Regions from separate parts of the Glutamicibacter sp. BS14 genome, predicted to be linked through region 2. Evidence: riboswitches for the same ligand, from Rfam matches in the RefSeq annotation. Region 2 holds a riboswitch; the other holds the start of a gene.
What was found. Region 2 has a riboswitch for S-adenosylmethionine ahead of AC1Z36_RS03605 (acyl-CoA dehydrogenase family protein). Riboswitches for the same ligand answer to the same signal wherever they lie in the genome.
Positions count from the first base shown of each region.

Region 1: another riboswitch for S-adenosylmethionine. It lies ahead of AC1Z36_RS05850 (OsmC family protein); the one in region 2 lies ahead of AC1Z36_RS03605 (acyl-CoA dehydrogenase family protein).

Region 1 is NZ_CM167801.1:1,227,374-1,234,533, reverse strand. It holds gene AC1Z36_RS05865 (dioxygenase family protein) at 1-201, opposite strand, end outside; gene AC1Z36_RS05860 (MarR family winged helix-turn-helix transcriptional regulator) at 625-1,068, shown strand; gene AC1Z36_RS05855 (DEAD/DEAH box helicase) at 1,131-4,346, opposite strand; SAM riboswitch class IV at 4,487-4,608, shown strand; gene AC1Z36_RS05850 (OsmC family protein) at 4,640-5,191, shown strand; gene AC1Z36_RS05845 (L-idonate 5-dehydrogenase) at 5,268-6,323, opposite strand; gene AC1Z36_RS05840 (SDR family oxidoreductase) at 6,313-7,083, opposite strand.
Region 2 is NZ_CM167801.1:756,653-763,812, forward strand. It holds gene AC1Z36_RS03585 (sugar ABC transporter ATP-binding protein) at 1-402, shown strand, start outside; gene AC1Z36_RS03590 (ABC transporter permease) at 399-1,400, shown strand; gene AC1Z36_RS03595 (ABC transporter permease) at 1,397-2,500, shown strand; gene AC1Z36_RS03600 (LLM class flavin-dependent oxidoreductase) at 2,500-3,936, shown strand; SAM riboswitch class I at 4,066-4,156, shown strand; gene AC1Z36_RS03605 (acyl-CoA dehydrogenase family protein) at 4,207-5,433, shown strand; gene AC1Z36_RS03610 (acyl-CoA dehydrogenase family protein) at 5,462-6,691, shown strand; gene AC1Z36_RS03615 (MBL fold metallo-hydrolase) at 6,809-7,160, opposite strand, start outside.

The DNA of each region.
Region 1 (7,160 bases), 470 kb from region 2:
GACCAATTCGTTCTTCTGCTGGGTAGCACTCAGCGTCACCGGCGCATTTTCCCAGTGCGCGGAGATCATCAGAATATCTTTCGGCTTCTCGAAAGTGCCGGACCAGCTAGCCAGCTCCTGGGTCCAGCGCTGGTCGTCGGCGAGTGGCGGTGCACCATGGCTAAGGAACAAGACGGGAGGGGTATCGGATAGCTGATTCATGATTAAAAACTACCAACCATTAGTTGAAGCGTCAAGCTTTATTTTCATGAATCCCGATATCCAATTCATGCAAGACCCTCAATGCTCTCCAAGAGGCCCGTGGACAGTGCGGACAGATTCGCCGCACCACGTTGGGTCCAACGCCAGCGGCAACGGAGGCCATGGCTTTCTTGCTCTGCTTCTGAGCGGCGGCGGAAATCTATTGCTTCTCTAATCACGAATGCAATTGGCAAGTCGTACCTAAGCTGCGCCGGAGCAGTGGAACTGTACGGCTTTGCAGGCATCAGGCGTTGCCTGGCCAGTCTTTTCCAAGCCATTAATTACGCTCAGCTGGGGATTCGCAGTACGTTCAACACTTCGGCTTCGAACGGCTGCGGTTTCCAATATCAGACTTATTGACCATTAATCTTTAGAATGGTTTGTATGCAAGAAGAAGAACTGATGCAGACGGTCGAAGAAGAATTCACCGCCATCTTATTGCGCGCCCGCCAGATGCTGATCCGTCGCGCCAAGATCATCCACCCGGACCTGCAGGATCCGGGGTACCGCTTGCTTGCAGTGGTCATCCGTGATGAAGCCCAGCAACAGGGAGCACTCGCAGAAAAACTGCGTCTGGACAAGGCGACTATTTCCCGCCTCGTGCAGCACCTCGAGTCTCTGGAACTTGTCACCCGCACCCAGGATCCTTCCGATGGCCGGGCCCAGCTGGTCTCGGCAACAGAAATCGCCAAGGAGAAGTGGCGCTCCAGCGGTAACACGCTGCGTGAGGAACTGCGCCGCCAGCTCAAGGAATGGGAAGCCTCCGAACTGAAGAATTTTGGAGATCTCCTGCACCGCCTCAACGACAGCTTTGAACAGATTCTCTAGTTCCCGATCTTCAGCTGAAGCCTTGGAGACCTTCTGGTTTCCAAGGCTTCAGCTTTTTAGGCTCACTCCATCAGCGCCAGGAAATCATCGGCGCTTAACGCCGCACTCTGCGCGGCTTGGGCAGTCTCTCCCAGGACATCATTGAACAGCTGCGTCTTCTTGGCCTGCAGCGCGAGCACCTTGGATTCGATGGTGTCCTTTGCCACCAAGCGGTACACATAGACCGGACGAGTTTGCCCAATGCGATGGGCCCGGTCAATAGCCTGGGCTTCGGCCTGCGGGTTCCACCATGGGTCCAGCAAGATGCAGTAGTCGGCGGAAGTGAGGTTAATGCCGAAGCCGCCGGACTTCAGCGAGATGAAGAAGACCGGGAAATCTCCCTCGCCGAAACCGTCAATCAGTTCCTTGCGCCTAGGGCCAGTGGTGGACCCATCAAGGTATCCGTGCTCAATGCCCAGCTCTTCAGCGACGTCGCGTGCCTTGGCCAAGAAACTGGTGAATTGGCTAAAGACCAGAATCTTATGCCCTTCAGAAACCGCGTCCCCCATGAGTTCGCGCAGCATTTCAAGCTTCGCGCTCGGGGCATCGCCCTCCCCTACCAGGGACGGATCCAAGGCCAGCTGGCGCAGCAAGGTCAGCGATTGGAGAATCTGGAAGCGATTCGAATCAACGTCGTCAACCAGGCCCAGGACTTCTTGCCGCACGCGCTGGAAGCGGCGGTCATAGGCTTTGCGGTGCCCCGGCTCCAGTTCGACTTCCAGCACCTGTTCGGTCTTCGCCGGCAGCTCTGGAACGACCTGTTCCTTGGTACGGCGCAGCACGAACGGACGCAGACGGCTCTTCAGGCGCTCCAAGCGCTCCTGGTCTCCGTCAGCAATTGGTTTCTGGTAGTTGTCCTTGAAGGACTTCGCACCGCCCAGCAGGCCCGGTGCAGCCAGTGAGACCAGCGCCCACAGTTCCATCAGGTTGTTTTCCATGGGTGTGCCAGTGACCACGAATTTGCACGGCACTGGCAGCTGCCGGGCCTGCTTATAGCCTTTGGAGGCATGGTTCTTCAGCTGCTGGGCCTCGTCCATGATCATGACGTTGAAGCCGGCTGCTTCAAAATCCTCATAGGCCAGGCGGAAGATCGTGTAGCTGGTAACTACCAATTGGGCATCACCGATCTGCGCAGCCATGCTTTGGCCGCTCTTTCTAGCTGTTGAAGTAATGCCGGTGACGCTCATCTGCGGCGCAAATCGCTGCGCCTCATTGATCCAGTTACCCACCACCGAGGTAGGAGCCAGCACCAGGAATTTCTGTGCAGGATCCTCGACGCGCGCTTGTTCAAGGCAAGCCAGCAGCTGGACGGTCTTGCCCAGACCCATATCGTCGGCAAGGACGCCACCGAGATCATGGGTACGCAAGAAGTTGAGCCAGGATAGGCCGTGGCCCTGATACGGGCGCAGTTCAGCGTTGAACGTTTCCGCTAGCTGGACCGGCTGCATTTCTTCACCGCTTTGCAGCGCCTTCATGGTCTGCAGCCACTGGTTGTGCTGGGCTTCGATAATGCCCAGATCCACCAGTTCTTGCCACCAGTCGATGCTCAACTTATGGATGCGGATCGTATCGCCCTGCACCGTGCCCAGCTCCCCGGCCTCTGATATCAGCTGGCGCAGCTGCGTGAAATCTGCACCATCAATCGGGATCACCGTAAGGTCATCGAGGACGAGATACTCATCTTGCTTGGTCAAGGCCTCCAGCAGCAGTGGGAACGGGACCTTGGTCTCGTCCAGGAGCACTTCCACAGACAAGTCGAACCAGTCCCCCGTGCTTTCGCCGGCTTCGACACTGACAGCGGCCGGCGCGTGGCTGATCCGGTACTTCGGCAGCCTGTTCTGCTCTTCAACGACCACATCGGGATGCTCTGCCAATAGCGGCAATGCGTAGACCAAGAAATCGATGGATTCGGAGGTGCTGAATTCCTTCGGCGGGAAGATTCCTGAAGAGGTCAGTTGCCCCAAGAAAGCCTGCGCGCCGAGCTTGTCCTGCACCGAAGCAGCAATTTCCTTTTCCACGGCATACTGGCGGGGGCCCGCGGAGGCGTACTCCCAGGAATAGCTCACGGTCAGCGGAGTTCGGATGCTCTCCAGGGACAGCTTGAGGCTGGGGCGTGCTGGAACAGGGATGCTGTAGCTGTCATCCTCGCTCTTCAACGGTGCCATCAGGCGCAATCGGTCCAGGTGCTGGCGCTCGAAAAGCTCAACTCCCTCCTGCGGGATGGATTGCGCACCGGATTCAATAAATGTGGCCAGTTCCTTCGTGACCGGTTCAGCGAACCGGGCCAAACCGATTTCCTTGGCCTTCGGCAAGGGGCTGGACGCGTAAGCCAACAAGGTCGGCGGCGTGCCTATGGGCAAGAGGTAGACGTGCTCTTCGCTCGGCCCGCGCAGCTTCCCTTCCATGCTCAGGCCATGTTCACCGCGACGCACATCCACGTGTGCCATGGCTGGTTGCTCGCTGAACTCCACCGGGGCCTTGGCCGTAGAACCACCGTTGACGATCTGCACTCCAGCTTCACGCAGGGCTTCGAACGCATCCAGCAGGTCCTGGCCTGGAAGATCCATCAAGGAGATCCACTCCTTGGGATCCCACGAATGGCGATAAGTATCTTGTTCAACGTGTTCACGCAACCGGTCCAGTTCAACGACCGCACGACGCTGCTTCTTGGAGAACCGCGCATCAAAAGCAACATTGCGCCAGCTGATCCCGGTTTGGATCCAGGGGCTCTTGGTTCCCTGGCGGGCCGGGCGTGCCTGCAAGGTCAGCGCGTCCTCGCCGCCATAACGGGGTTCGCTGACCACTTTCAGGATCAATCCCAGCGGTTCTTCGGCAGCCAGCGGCTCATCGGAAATGACTGGAAGCAGACGGTCAAGGGTACGTTCCCACTGCGGCTTGCTATTGCGTTTCCATGCGTGGGGATCCACCCCGGAGTCGGAGACGAAGAAGCCTTGGTCTTCTTCGGTGGTGACCTCGATGAGCAAGGCGGCGACATCTTCACAGGACTGAACCCCCGGATGCTTCCCGCAGAAGCTGGTGAAGCTGATATTGCCCTCGGTGATTTCCAATTGGGCCATCACCGATTCGCGCAGCACCACACCGGAGATGCGGGTAGATCCCGGTTGCATTACCCGGTTGGCGATCTGCACTTTTCCGGAATCACACAGGAATTGGCCCAGGTTGTATTCGGATTCGGTCACCAAGGTCTGGGCCGCAGAAAGTGTCAGCTGGAATTCCATACTCGCCGTTCATTGTTCGTGCAGTGGGCGCCCGAGAGCTAGATTCCATCTTAGCGAGCCGGAAAGCAAGATGCCCGGTGACGAAAAGTTACTTCTGCCCTTTACCCGCGGGCCCTGCAACCGATAGAAATTAATCACTGAATCACGAGTTCCACTCTTTGAGCCCTGGCTGAGTGGACGGCAACCCTCCTGCGTCATTGTGCGGGGTGCCCCAGGTGAAGATTCGACGCATCTTGACAGCCAAGATGCGTAAGCGATGGCGCCCCTTGCGCCAGAAAGGGGATCAATTCCCCATGACTAATGCAGCATCTGCCCCAACCGTATCCGAAGACCGCGCACAGCGCCTGCAGGAAGCAGGCAAGGGCTGGGGCGAACGAATTTCGGCTGCCCCGCAAAGTGCCCAATTGACTTTCACTGTGGAGGGCGAAGGCTTCGATTCGGTAGCCAGCAACATTGTCTCGGGCAAGCACACCTTCCAGGTCGACGAGCCAGCTGGCCTGGGCGGCAGCGACCTGGCCGCAAGCCCCGTGGAATACGCGCTCGGAGCGCTCATCTCCTGCCAGGTTGTGGTCTACCGCTTGTACGCGCAGAATCTCGGCATCCAGGTGGACGACGTGAAGATCCAGGCCAATGGCCACCTCGATGTCCGCGGACTCTTCGGCATCGACCAGACCATCCGCCCCGGCTTCTCGTCGGTGGATCTGGACATCCGGATTGCCGGACCGGAATCAGCTGAACGCTATGAAGAACTGCGCCGCGCAGTGGATGCCCACTGCCCAGTGCTGGACCTCTTCGCCAATCCGGTGCCGGTGACAACCGCGGTGAGCATCACAGAGATCAACTAGAGTTCGCTGAACTAAAAAGCACCGCGGCGGCCCCCGACTTCAGGGGCCGCCGCGGTGCACTTCTAGCTGAAGCCAACTATTGCCCCAGGAAGTTCAGCAGGACTTTGCCGGAGCGAGCCGAATCCTTGGCCGTTTCGAAGGCTTCAAGCGCATCGGCGACCGGGAACTCGTGGGTTACCGCCTCGGAAACCTGCAGTGAACCGTCGGCCAGGGCAGCAAGCACATGGTCGATTTCGTCGTTGAAGCGGAAGGAACCAACCAGTTCCAGCTCGCGGGTAATAGCCAGCGAAATGAGTGCGGGTTGTTCTCCTGAGGGCAGCAACCCGACCATGACCACTCGACCGCCGCGCACGGCACCGCGCACGGCGGAGGCCAACCCGCGGAAGTTGCCGCTGGCCTCGATCACCACGTCCGCGCCCACCTGGGCAAGAGCTTCCTGGTCATCGGCGCGCAAAGTTGAAGTGGCACCGAGTTTCCCGGCGATTTCCAACGGCTTCTCGTGCATGTCCACTGCGATGATTTCTTTGGCTCCGGCACGCTTGAGCACTGCTACAGCGAGAGCTCCGATCGGCCCAGCACCAATAACCAGCGCCTTCTTGCCGGCGACTTCACCGGCGCGCGACACCGCATGCCAAGCAACCGCAGCCGGTTCTGCCAGTGCCGCATCACGCAGTGCTAAGCCAGCAGGCAGCTCACGCAGCATGCGTGATGGCAGGTTCACTTCGCGGGCGAATGCGCCCTCGGTGTGCGGGTAGCGGGCGGCCGAGCCCAGATAGGTGCACCCCGGGGAAAGATTCGGGCGGTCGGCCGGGTAGGGTTCCCCGGTCTCGCCTGGTGTTGCCGGGTGCACGGCGACTTTGGTTCCGGCTGCCGGCCCGCTGCCGTCAGCGGCGGCCTGCATGACGGTCCCGACGATTTCATGCCCGAGAACCATTGGAGCCTTGAGGATCGATTCCCCGGCGGCGCCGTGGCTCCAGTAATGCAAGTCTGATCCGCAGATACCGCCGTAAGCGATGGCAACGCGTGCTTCATCTGCTCGCGGCGCTGCCAGCTCGATTTGTTCAATACGCAAATCATCGGCTGCATGGGCCACGACGGCCAACGTGCTGGTGGCGAGGGAATTAGACGACAACGCTCATGCCTCCGTCGATGAAAATGGTCTGCCCGTTCACGTAGTTCGATCCATCCGAGGCCAACCAGACTGCTGGTCCGGCCAGATCCTCGACAGTTCCCCAACGGGCAGCCGGGGTGCGGCCCAGAATCCAGGAATTGAATTTCTCGTCATCCACCAGATTCTGCGTCATCTCGGTGTGGATGTAGCCCGGTGCGATGCCGTTGATTTGCAGTCCCGAACCAGCCCATTCGGCGGTCATGGCGCGGGTGAGATTGCGCAGGCCTCCCTTGGCCGCACTATAGGCGGAGATGGTGGGGCGGGCCAAGTCGGTTTGCACCGAGCAGATGTTGATGATCTTGCCTTCGCCACGCTGCACCATGGAGCGTGCGACCTCTCGGCCTACCAGGAATGCGCTGGTGAGGTTCGTGTCAATCACACGCTGCCAGTCGGATACTTCCAATTCCAGCATCGGAACGCGGTGTTGGATACCGGCGTTGTTCACCAATATGCGGATGGGGCCGATGGTCTTTTCAATGGCGGCAATGTTCTCGCGCACGGCGGCATCATCGGTGACATCGAAGCAGACGCTATGGATTCTTTCGGCGCCATAGCGGGTGCCGAATTCGGCGACAGTTTCGGCCAAGCGTTGCGCATCGCGGCCGTGCAGGATGATGGTGGCTCCGGCATCGGCCAGGGCACGGGCAAGTTCGCGGCCAATACCGCGGGAGGACCCGGTCACCAGGGCCAGTCGTCCGGTCAGGTCAAAAAGTTGGCTCATGAGTTCCCTCGCATGAAGTGTCGATGGTTCATCGACGGGAACTCACCAGCGGTATGTACCGGCTGCTGTATCCGAAA
Region 2 (7,160 bases):
ACAGCCAGCGAACTGGTGCAGCGCCTGGATATCCGTCCGGCGAATCCAGAAGCCGTGGCTTCGGGTTTGTCCGGCGGCAACCAGCAGAAAGCGGTATTGGCCCGCTGGTTGGCCAAGGGATCGGACGTGCTCGTCTTGGACCAACCCACCTCGGGCGTCGACGTGGGAAGCCGTGCGCATATCTACGCGCAGATTTCCCAGTTGGTCCAGCAGGGAGCCGCCGCGCTGTTGGTCAGCGTTGACCTGGAAGAAGTAGTGGGACTGGCCGATCGAGTGCTGGTGCTCTATCGCGGTCGGATCATCGCCGAACTGCCGTCGAGCGAGGCGAGTACGGAAAGAATTCTTCACTTGGCATCCAGCGGCCAAACCGCCGGAACATCACGCGAAGAGGTCAAAGCATGAGCGCCACCCTTGTTCCGGTCGACGAAGCACCTGCGCCTGGCGCGTCCCGCACGAAGCCGAGATTGGCGGCCTGGATCGGCTACGCCGGCATCACCGCGGTGCTGCTGCTCTTTGCCTTCGGTTCCCCATTTTTCTTGACGGCTTCGAATATCGCCACCATCCTGACCCAAGCGTCGGTCTTCGGCATTGCCGGGGTGGGGCTGGCCATTGTGATCATCGCTGGCGGCGACGACGTGCTCAACGGAGGCATCGACCTGTCCACCGGCGCGGTGGCAGGACTAGCCGGAACGGTGACCGCGCTGGCCGCGGCTGCCGGAACCCCGGGCATGGTCGCGGTGCTCTACGGGGTCCTCGTTGCCACCGCGATCGGCGTCGTCAATGGCCTCTCGGTCACCTTGGGCCTGCGTCCGCTGCTGGCCACCTTGGCCACCATGGGGGTGGCCGCTTCGCTGGAACTGGTCTTCAGCCAGAACTTGAAGATCGCCGTTACCGGTGGCTTCTTCGAAGCGGCGCGGGGCAGCGTGCTCTTCGGCATCCCATTGGTGGCCTGGCTTATGGCGCTCATCGGGGCAGCGGTGTGGTGGGTATATGGCAAAACCAGCTGGGGAGTGAATTCCTATGCGGTTGGCCAGAATCCGACCGCCGCGCAGGTGGCGGGACTTGACCCGCGCCGATACCGGCTAGCTGGCTATGTGCTCAGCTCGGCGTTGGCTGGCCTGGCCGGAACGCTGCTGGTGGCAAGGCTTTCGGCCGCCGTTCCAGGCATCGGAACCCAAATTCTCCTGGACATCATCCTGGTGGCCTACATGTCCATGATCTTTTCGCGCAGGCGGCTGGTCAGTGTGGTCGGCACCGTTCTGGCCGCGGTATTTGTGGCCGCCCTGGATAACGGATTGACGCTGCTGGGCGTGGTCAGCCAGTGGGTGGGTGCTGCCAAGGGCCTGCTGATCCTGCTGGTCTTGGCCAGCGTGACCCTGCGCGGAAGGAAGAACCGATGAGCACCATTGAAACCCTGGCCGCACCCGTGGAGCCGAGCCCCGGACCGGTCGCAGCCTACAGCGGAAAGAAACGCGGCACGCTTCAAGCATCGAGGCTGGTGGCTCCGGGTACGTTGGCCCTGATCCTCATCGTGTTCTCGGTGCTCAGCCCGGTGTTTTTCACCGTGGGAAACCTCTTCGGAATCCTGGGGCAGGTGGCTTTGCTCGCCTTGGCCGCCATCGGGTTGACCCTGGTGGTGCGCGCCGGAGGCATCGACCTGTCGATTGGCGTGGCCCTGGATCTGGGAGCCTTGGCCAGCGCTTGGCTGATCCATGACGGCTACCGTGCGTGGGTGGCCGTGGCCGGCGGGCTGCTTTGCGCCTTGGCGGTGGGAGCGGTGAATGCGCTGCTGATCGTGATCCTGCGAATCCCGGCTTTCCTGGCTACGCTGAGCGTGTGGTTTGCCGGCACCAGCGTGCAGCAGCTGCTCACCGGCGGCGGCGCACCGATCTACCTGTCGGCGCCCCTGGTGCCGGACGGTTTTGCCGTGATCGGGCGCGGATACTTCCTGGGCATTGACGCCGCCATCGTCAACGCGGTCTCCATCTCCCTGGTGGTGGCCCTGCTGCTTGGCATCACCCGCTACGGGCGGAAGCTGACCATGGCCGGCGAACAGCCGAGCGCCGCAAGAATATCTGGCCTGCGGACCAATGCGCTGATCGCCAGCGCCTACCTGTTGTGCGCGGTGATCGCCGGATTCGCCGGAGTGGTGCTGGCAGCACGCTCCAACGGATATGTCCCGGGCAGCGGACAGGCCTATCTGATGGATGCCATTGGCGCGGTCTTCATCGGGGCAACCATCAGCCGCTACGGGCGAGTGTCCGTGGGCGGAACGCTGATCGGCGTGGTGATTTTTGGCCTGCTGGATAACGGGCTGAACCTGATTGGCCTGTCCTTCTTCTGGCAAGACCTGGCCCGAGGGCTGGTTCTCCTGTCCATCCTGCTCGCCGCCGTGGTGCTCGGGAGGGCCAAGAGTCGGCCGGCCACCGGCATCTTCGCGCTATTGCGCACGACCAAGCATCAGGCACTGACGAACACCGCGAAGGGAAACAGAAAATAATGGGCAAGCGCATCCACCTTAACGCCTTTGACATGACCTGCGTCAGCCACCAGAGCCCTGGGCTGTGGCGGCACCCGCAGAATCGAGCCGACGAATACAACACCCTTGAATACTGGGTGGATCTGGCCAAGACCCTGGAGCGCGGTGGCTTTGATGCCCTGTTCCTCGCCGATGTACTTGGCATCTATGACGTGTACCAGAATTCCAGCGGTCCAGCCTTGCTCGATGCCGACCAGGTGCCACTGAACGATCCCTTCATGCAGGTTTCCGCCATGGCCGCGGCCACGAAGAATCTCGGTTTCGCGGTGACCAGCGCGCTGACCTATGAGCAACCCTACGCGCTGGCCCGGAAGTTCTCCTCGCTGGACCACCTCACCCGCGGGCGCATCGGTTGGAACGTGGTGACTAGCTACTTGGAGTCGGCGGCCCGCAATCTGGGCATGGCCAGGCAGCTGGATCACGACGCCCGCTACGACATTGCCGATGAATTCATGGACGTGGTCTACAAGCTCTGGGAGGGATCATGGGAGGAAGACGCGGTTCTCAAGGACCGCGAACGTGGCGTCTACACCGACCCTTCCAAGGTGCATCCGATTAACCATCACGGCCAGTACTTCAACGTGCCGGGCATCCATCTTTCCGAGCCTTCCATCCAGCGCACCCCGGCGATCTTCCAAGCGGGCGCTTCTTCGCGCGGCCGGCGCTTTGGCGCGCAGCATGCCGAGGGCATCTTCCTGAATTCGATCAATACCGCGGTCACCCGCCGCCAGACCGATGCGATCCGCGATGAGTTCGAACTGGTGGGTCGGCCCCGGGACGCCGCCAAAATCTATGCGCTGATGACCACTGTGGTGGCTGATTCAGACGCGCAGGCGCAGAAGCTCTACCGCGAATACCAGTCCTATGCCTCGCGCGAAGGTGCCATGGCATTCTATGGCGGGTGGTCGGGCTTGGACCTGAGCCAGTACGCGCCGGATGAGGAGCTGCAATATCTGGAAACCAACGCGGCGCGATCGGCGGTATCGATTTTCACTACAGCGAATCCGCAGCAGAAGTGGACCCCGAATGCCATCGCCGACTACCTCGGAGTTGGCGGCATCGGACCGGTGCTCGTCGGTTCGCCGGAAACCGTGGCGGACGAAATCGAGCGTTGGGTGGATGAATCAGGATTGGACGGGATCAACTTGGCCTATGCCATCACCCCAGGTTCCTTCGAGCAGTTCACCGATCTGGTGGTTCCCGAGTTGCGGAAGCGCGGAAGAACTTGGGCAGGATACGAAGGCAACACCCTGCGCGAATACCTGGCGGGTCCCGGCACGACGCGAGTGGCTGACGATCACCCGGCAGCCGCCTATCGCGGGGCTTATGCGGGAAAGGCCTCGGCAGCGGAATCCGAAGCGAGCCAAACACCTGAAGCTGTACTAGGCGCCCGGTGACACATGAGGAAATATGACGGCCACTGAGGCCCCTGTGAAGGCCTCGAAAATGTCGATTCATGACGATGTTCCGTCCTATGACATCTTCCCTGCCAAGCGGAGGCCGTCGGTGCTTCACTGATGGAGAACAACCCATCCAGAGCGGCTAAGAGACCTGGCTCCGAGACGCCGCAGCAAGCCTGCACTCCGCAGGTAGTGCTAACGCCAGGTTCGATGGATCCGCAGATTTTCTGCATCCTTCGGAATCCATAGCCCAAGAGGAGAACGAAGATGACTATACTGGATACCCAATTGCCGCGCGTGCCCTACACCGGCACTGCTGATGAAGCTGAACTCGCTCATTGGCGCGACGTCGCCCAGCAAGTAGCTGACAAGCTGGCGGCTGACGCGCTCGAACGCGACCGAAAGAACGCCCAGCCTTTCGCCGAAGTGCAGCTGCTGCGCGAAGCCGGGTTGCTCAATCTCTTGGTGCCTGCAGAATTCGGCGGAGCCGGAGCCCATTGGGAAACGGCCTTCGAAGCGGTCCGCATACTGGCCGCAGCTGATGGCTCCATCTCGCAGTTGCTGGCTTACCACTACATCAACCAGTCCGGCATTGCGTTCTACGCCCCGGCAGAAGCCCAAGGGGCATGGTGGCAGCGCACCGTGGAAGGTGGCTGGCTCTGGGGCGATTCGGTGAATCCAGTTGATCCGGATTTGACGCTGAGCGCCGAAGGGGACGGCTACCGACTGAATGGAGCCAAGCGATTCTCCACGGGTTCCGGTGTTGGCGAGGTCATCGTCATCAACGCGCTGGTCCAGGGCGGCGAATACGACGGGCAGATTCTCGCGTTGGTTCTGCCACGCGATATCGATGGCTTGGAAATCGTTGACGACTGGGACTACCTGGGACAGCGGCTGAGCGCGTCGAATTCCTTGAAGTTCCACAACGTGCGGCTCGAAGCAGGGGACTTGCTGGGATTCGTCACCGATGAACCGGTCTCCACCCTGCTTACCCCCGGTATCCAGTTGGCCTTCGCCAACTTCTACCTGGGCATCGCCCAAGGAGCACTGGAGCGCGGCAAGCAGATCTTGCTGGGCCGCAAGAACGCCTGGTTGTTCTCGCAGGCAGAGACCTACTCGCAGGACGCGATCTTCCAGCGCACCGTCGGAGAGCTCAAAGCCCGCACTGCAGCAGTGGCGGCGCTGACCGAGAAGCTGGGCCGGAAATTCGATGCCCTGCTCTCGAAGGCCGGGGAAGTCACCCAGCCCGAACGAGCGGCGTTGGCCGTGGAAATTGCTGAAGCCAAGGTGGTCTCCACTGAGGTGGGAGTGGATGTGGCGAACCGGATCTTCGAGGTGACCGGTTCATCTTCGACTGCGAACTCGGTGGGTCTGGACCTGTACTGGCGCAATGTGCGCACCCATTCGCTGCACGACCCAGTGGACTACAAGAAGATCGAGGTCGGCGCCTACTTCCTGCGCGGAGAGTCCCAGCCGCTCTCGCTGTACACCTAAGAAAACTTCTCCCGGATTGGACTGAACGATGACTGTACTTGCAACTGGCAATCGACTCGCAGGACTCAAAAACCGCTTCGCACCGCTCTTCTCGCGCATTGCGCAGGGCGCAGCCGAACGCGACCGCACCGGCGAATTGCCCTACCAGCAGGTCGCGGACCTGGCTGCTGCCGGCTTTGGTGCGGTTCGGATCCCGGAATCGCACGGAGGTGCCGGTGCTACGCTGCCCGAACTCTTCGAGCTCTTCGTGGATCTCGCGGCCGCGGATTCCAATATTGCCCAAGCGCTGCGCGCGCACTTCGCCTTCGTCGAGGACCGTCTGGTTGCGGCCCCCGGCCCGGGGCGCGACAAGTGGCTGGCCCGCTTCGTGGCGGGAGAACTGGTGGGCAACTCCTGGACCGAGGTCGGCACCGTCAAGGTCGGGGACGTGATCACCAAGGTCACCCCGGACGGCGAGGGCGGATTCAAGATCAACGGCACCAAGTACTACTCCACCGGCTCGATCTTCGCCGACTGGCTCGATACCTACGCAGAGCGCACCGACACCGGAAAGCGCGTGATCGCCGCAGTCAACCGACACCAGCCCGGCGTCGAGCTGGCCGATGACTGGGATGGCTTCGGCCAGCGCACCACGGGTACCGGCACCTCCACCTTCACCGATGCGATTGTCGCCGAAGAAGACCTCATCGACTTCGATACGCGTTTCAAGTACCAGACAGCTTTCTACCAGCAGGTGCTGCTCGCTGTTCTGGCCGGCTCCGCCAAAGCAGCCGAGCGCGACTTCGCCGCCGAGCTGAAGGCGCGCAAGCGGACCTTCAGCCATGCCGCGGCCAATCTGGCGGCCGAAGACCCGCAGCTGCTGCAGGTGATCGGCGAGGTCTCCGCGGCGGCCTTCGCTGCCGCGGCAACGGTGGAACGAGTGTCGACGGCATTGCAGGGAGCCTATGAAACTGCGCAGGCGCTGCACACCGGCGAGGTGACCGGGGAAGAGGACGAAGCAGCCAACGATGCGGCAGAGTTGGCCAGCGCCCAGGCGCAGGTGGTGCTCACGCCATTGGTCCTCAACGCGATCACCCACGCTTTTGATGCGCTGGCCGCCAGCGCCACGAGCGTTACCAAGAACCTGGACCGGCACTGGCGCAATGCCCGTACCGCCGGCAACCACAACCCCTGGGTGTTCAAGGCGCGGTTGATTGGCGACCTGGCGGTCAATGGCACCGAGCTTCCGCGCGTGTGGGCGATTGGTGCATCAAAGTAGATTCCATGGTCTTGCGAGCCCAGCATCCTTTGCCGGTGCTGGGCTCGTGGTCGTCGGCCCGGGGCAATTGATCGACCATCGTTCCAGTCGCCTGACGGATAGCTGCCGGCCTTGGCCCTAGCGCACCTGGGTAACCGTGCCACTTGCGATATGGAAGATATCCAAGTCGCGGGGTACGAAGAGGCCGCCAGAGAACTGTTTCGAAGCCCGCTGCCAAATTTCCATTCCAGATCCAGCGGGAACCAAATGATGCAGCGCCAAGTTCCGTGCTCCAGCCCGCTGGGCGATTCGACCTGCGTCTTCTGCGGTGGTGTGCGCGCGCCGATGATGTCCCATGCTCGCTTCCAGTTCGGAGGATGAAGCATGCGGGTAGCTACGAGCGATGGCCTCCAGATCAATAGCTTCATGGAACAGCAAGTCGCAGCCTTGGGACAGGCGCGCAAGATTTGCGCTTGGCGCTGTATCGCCG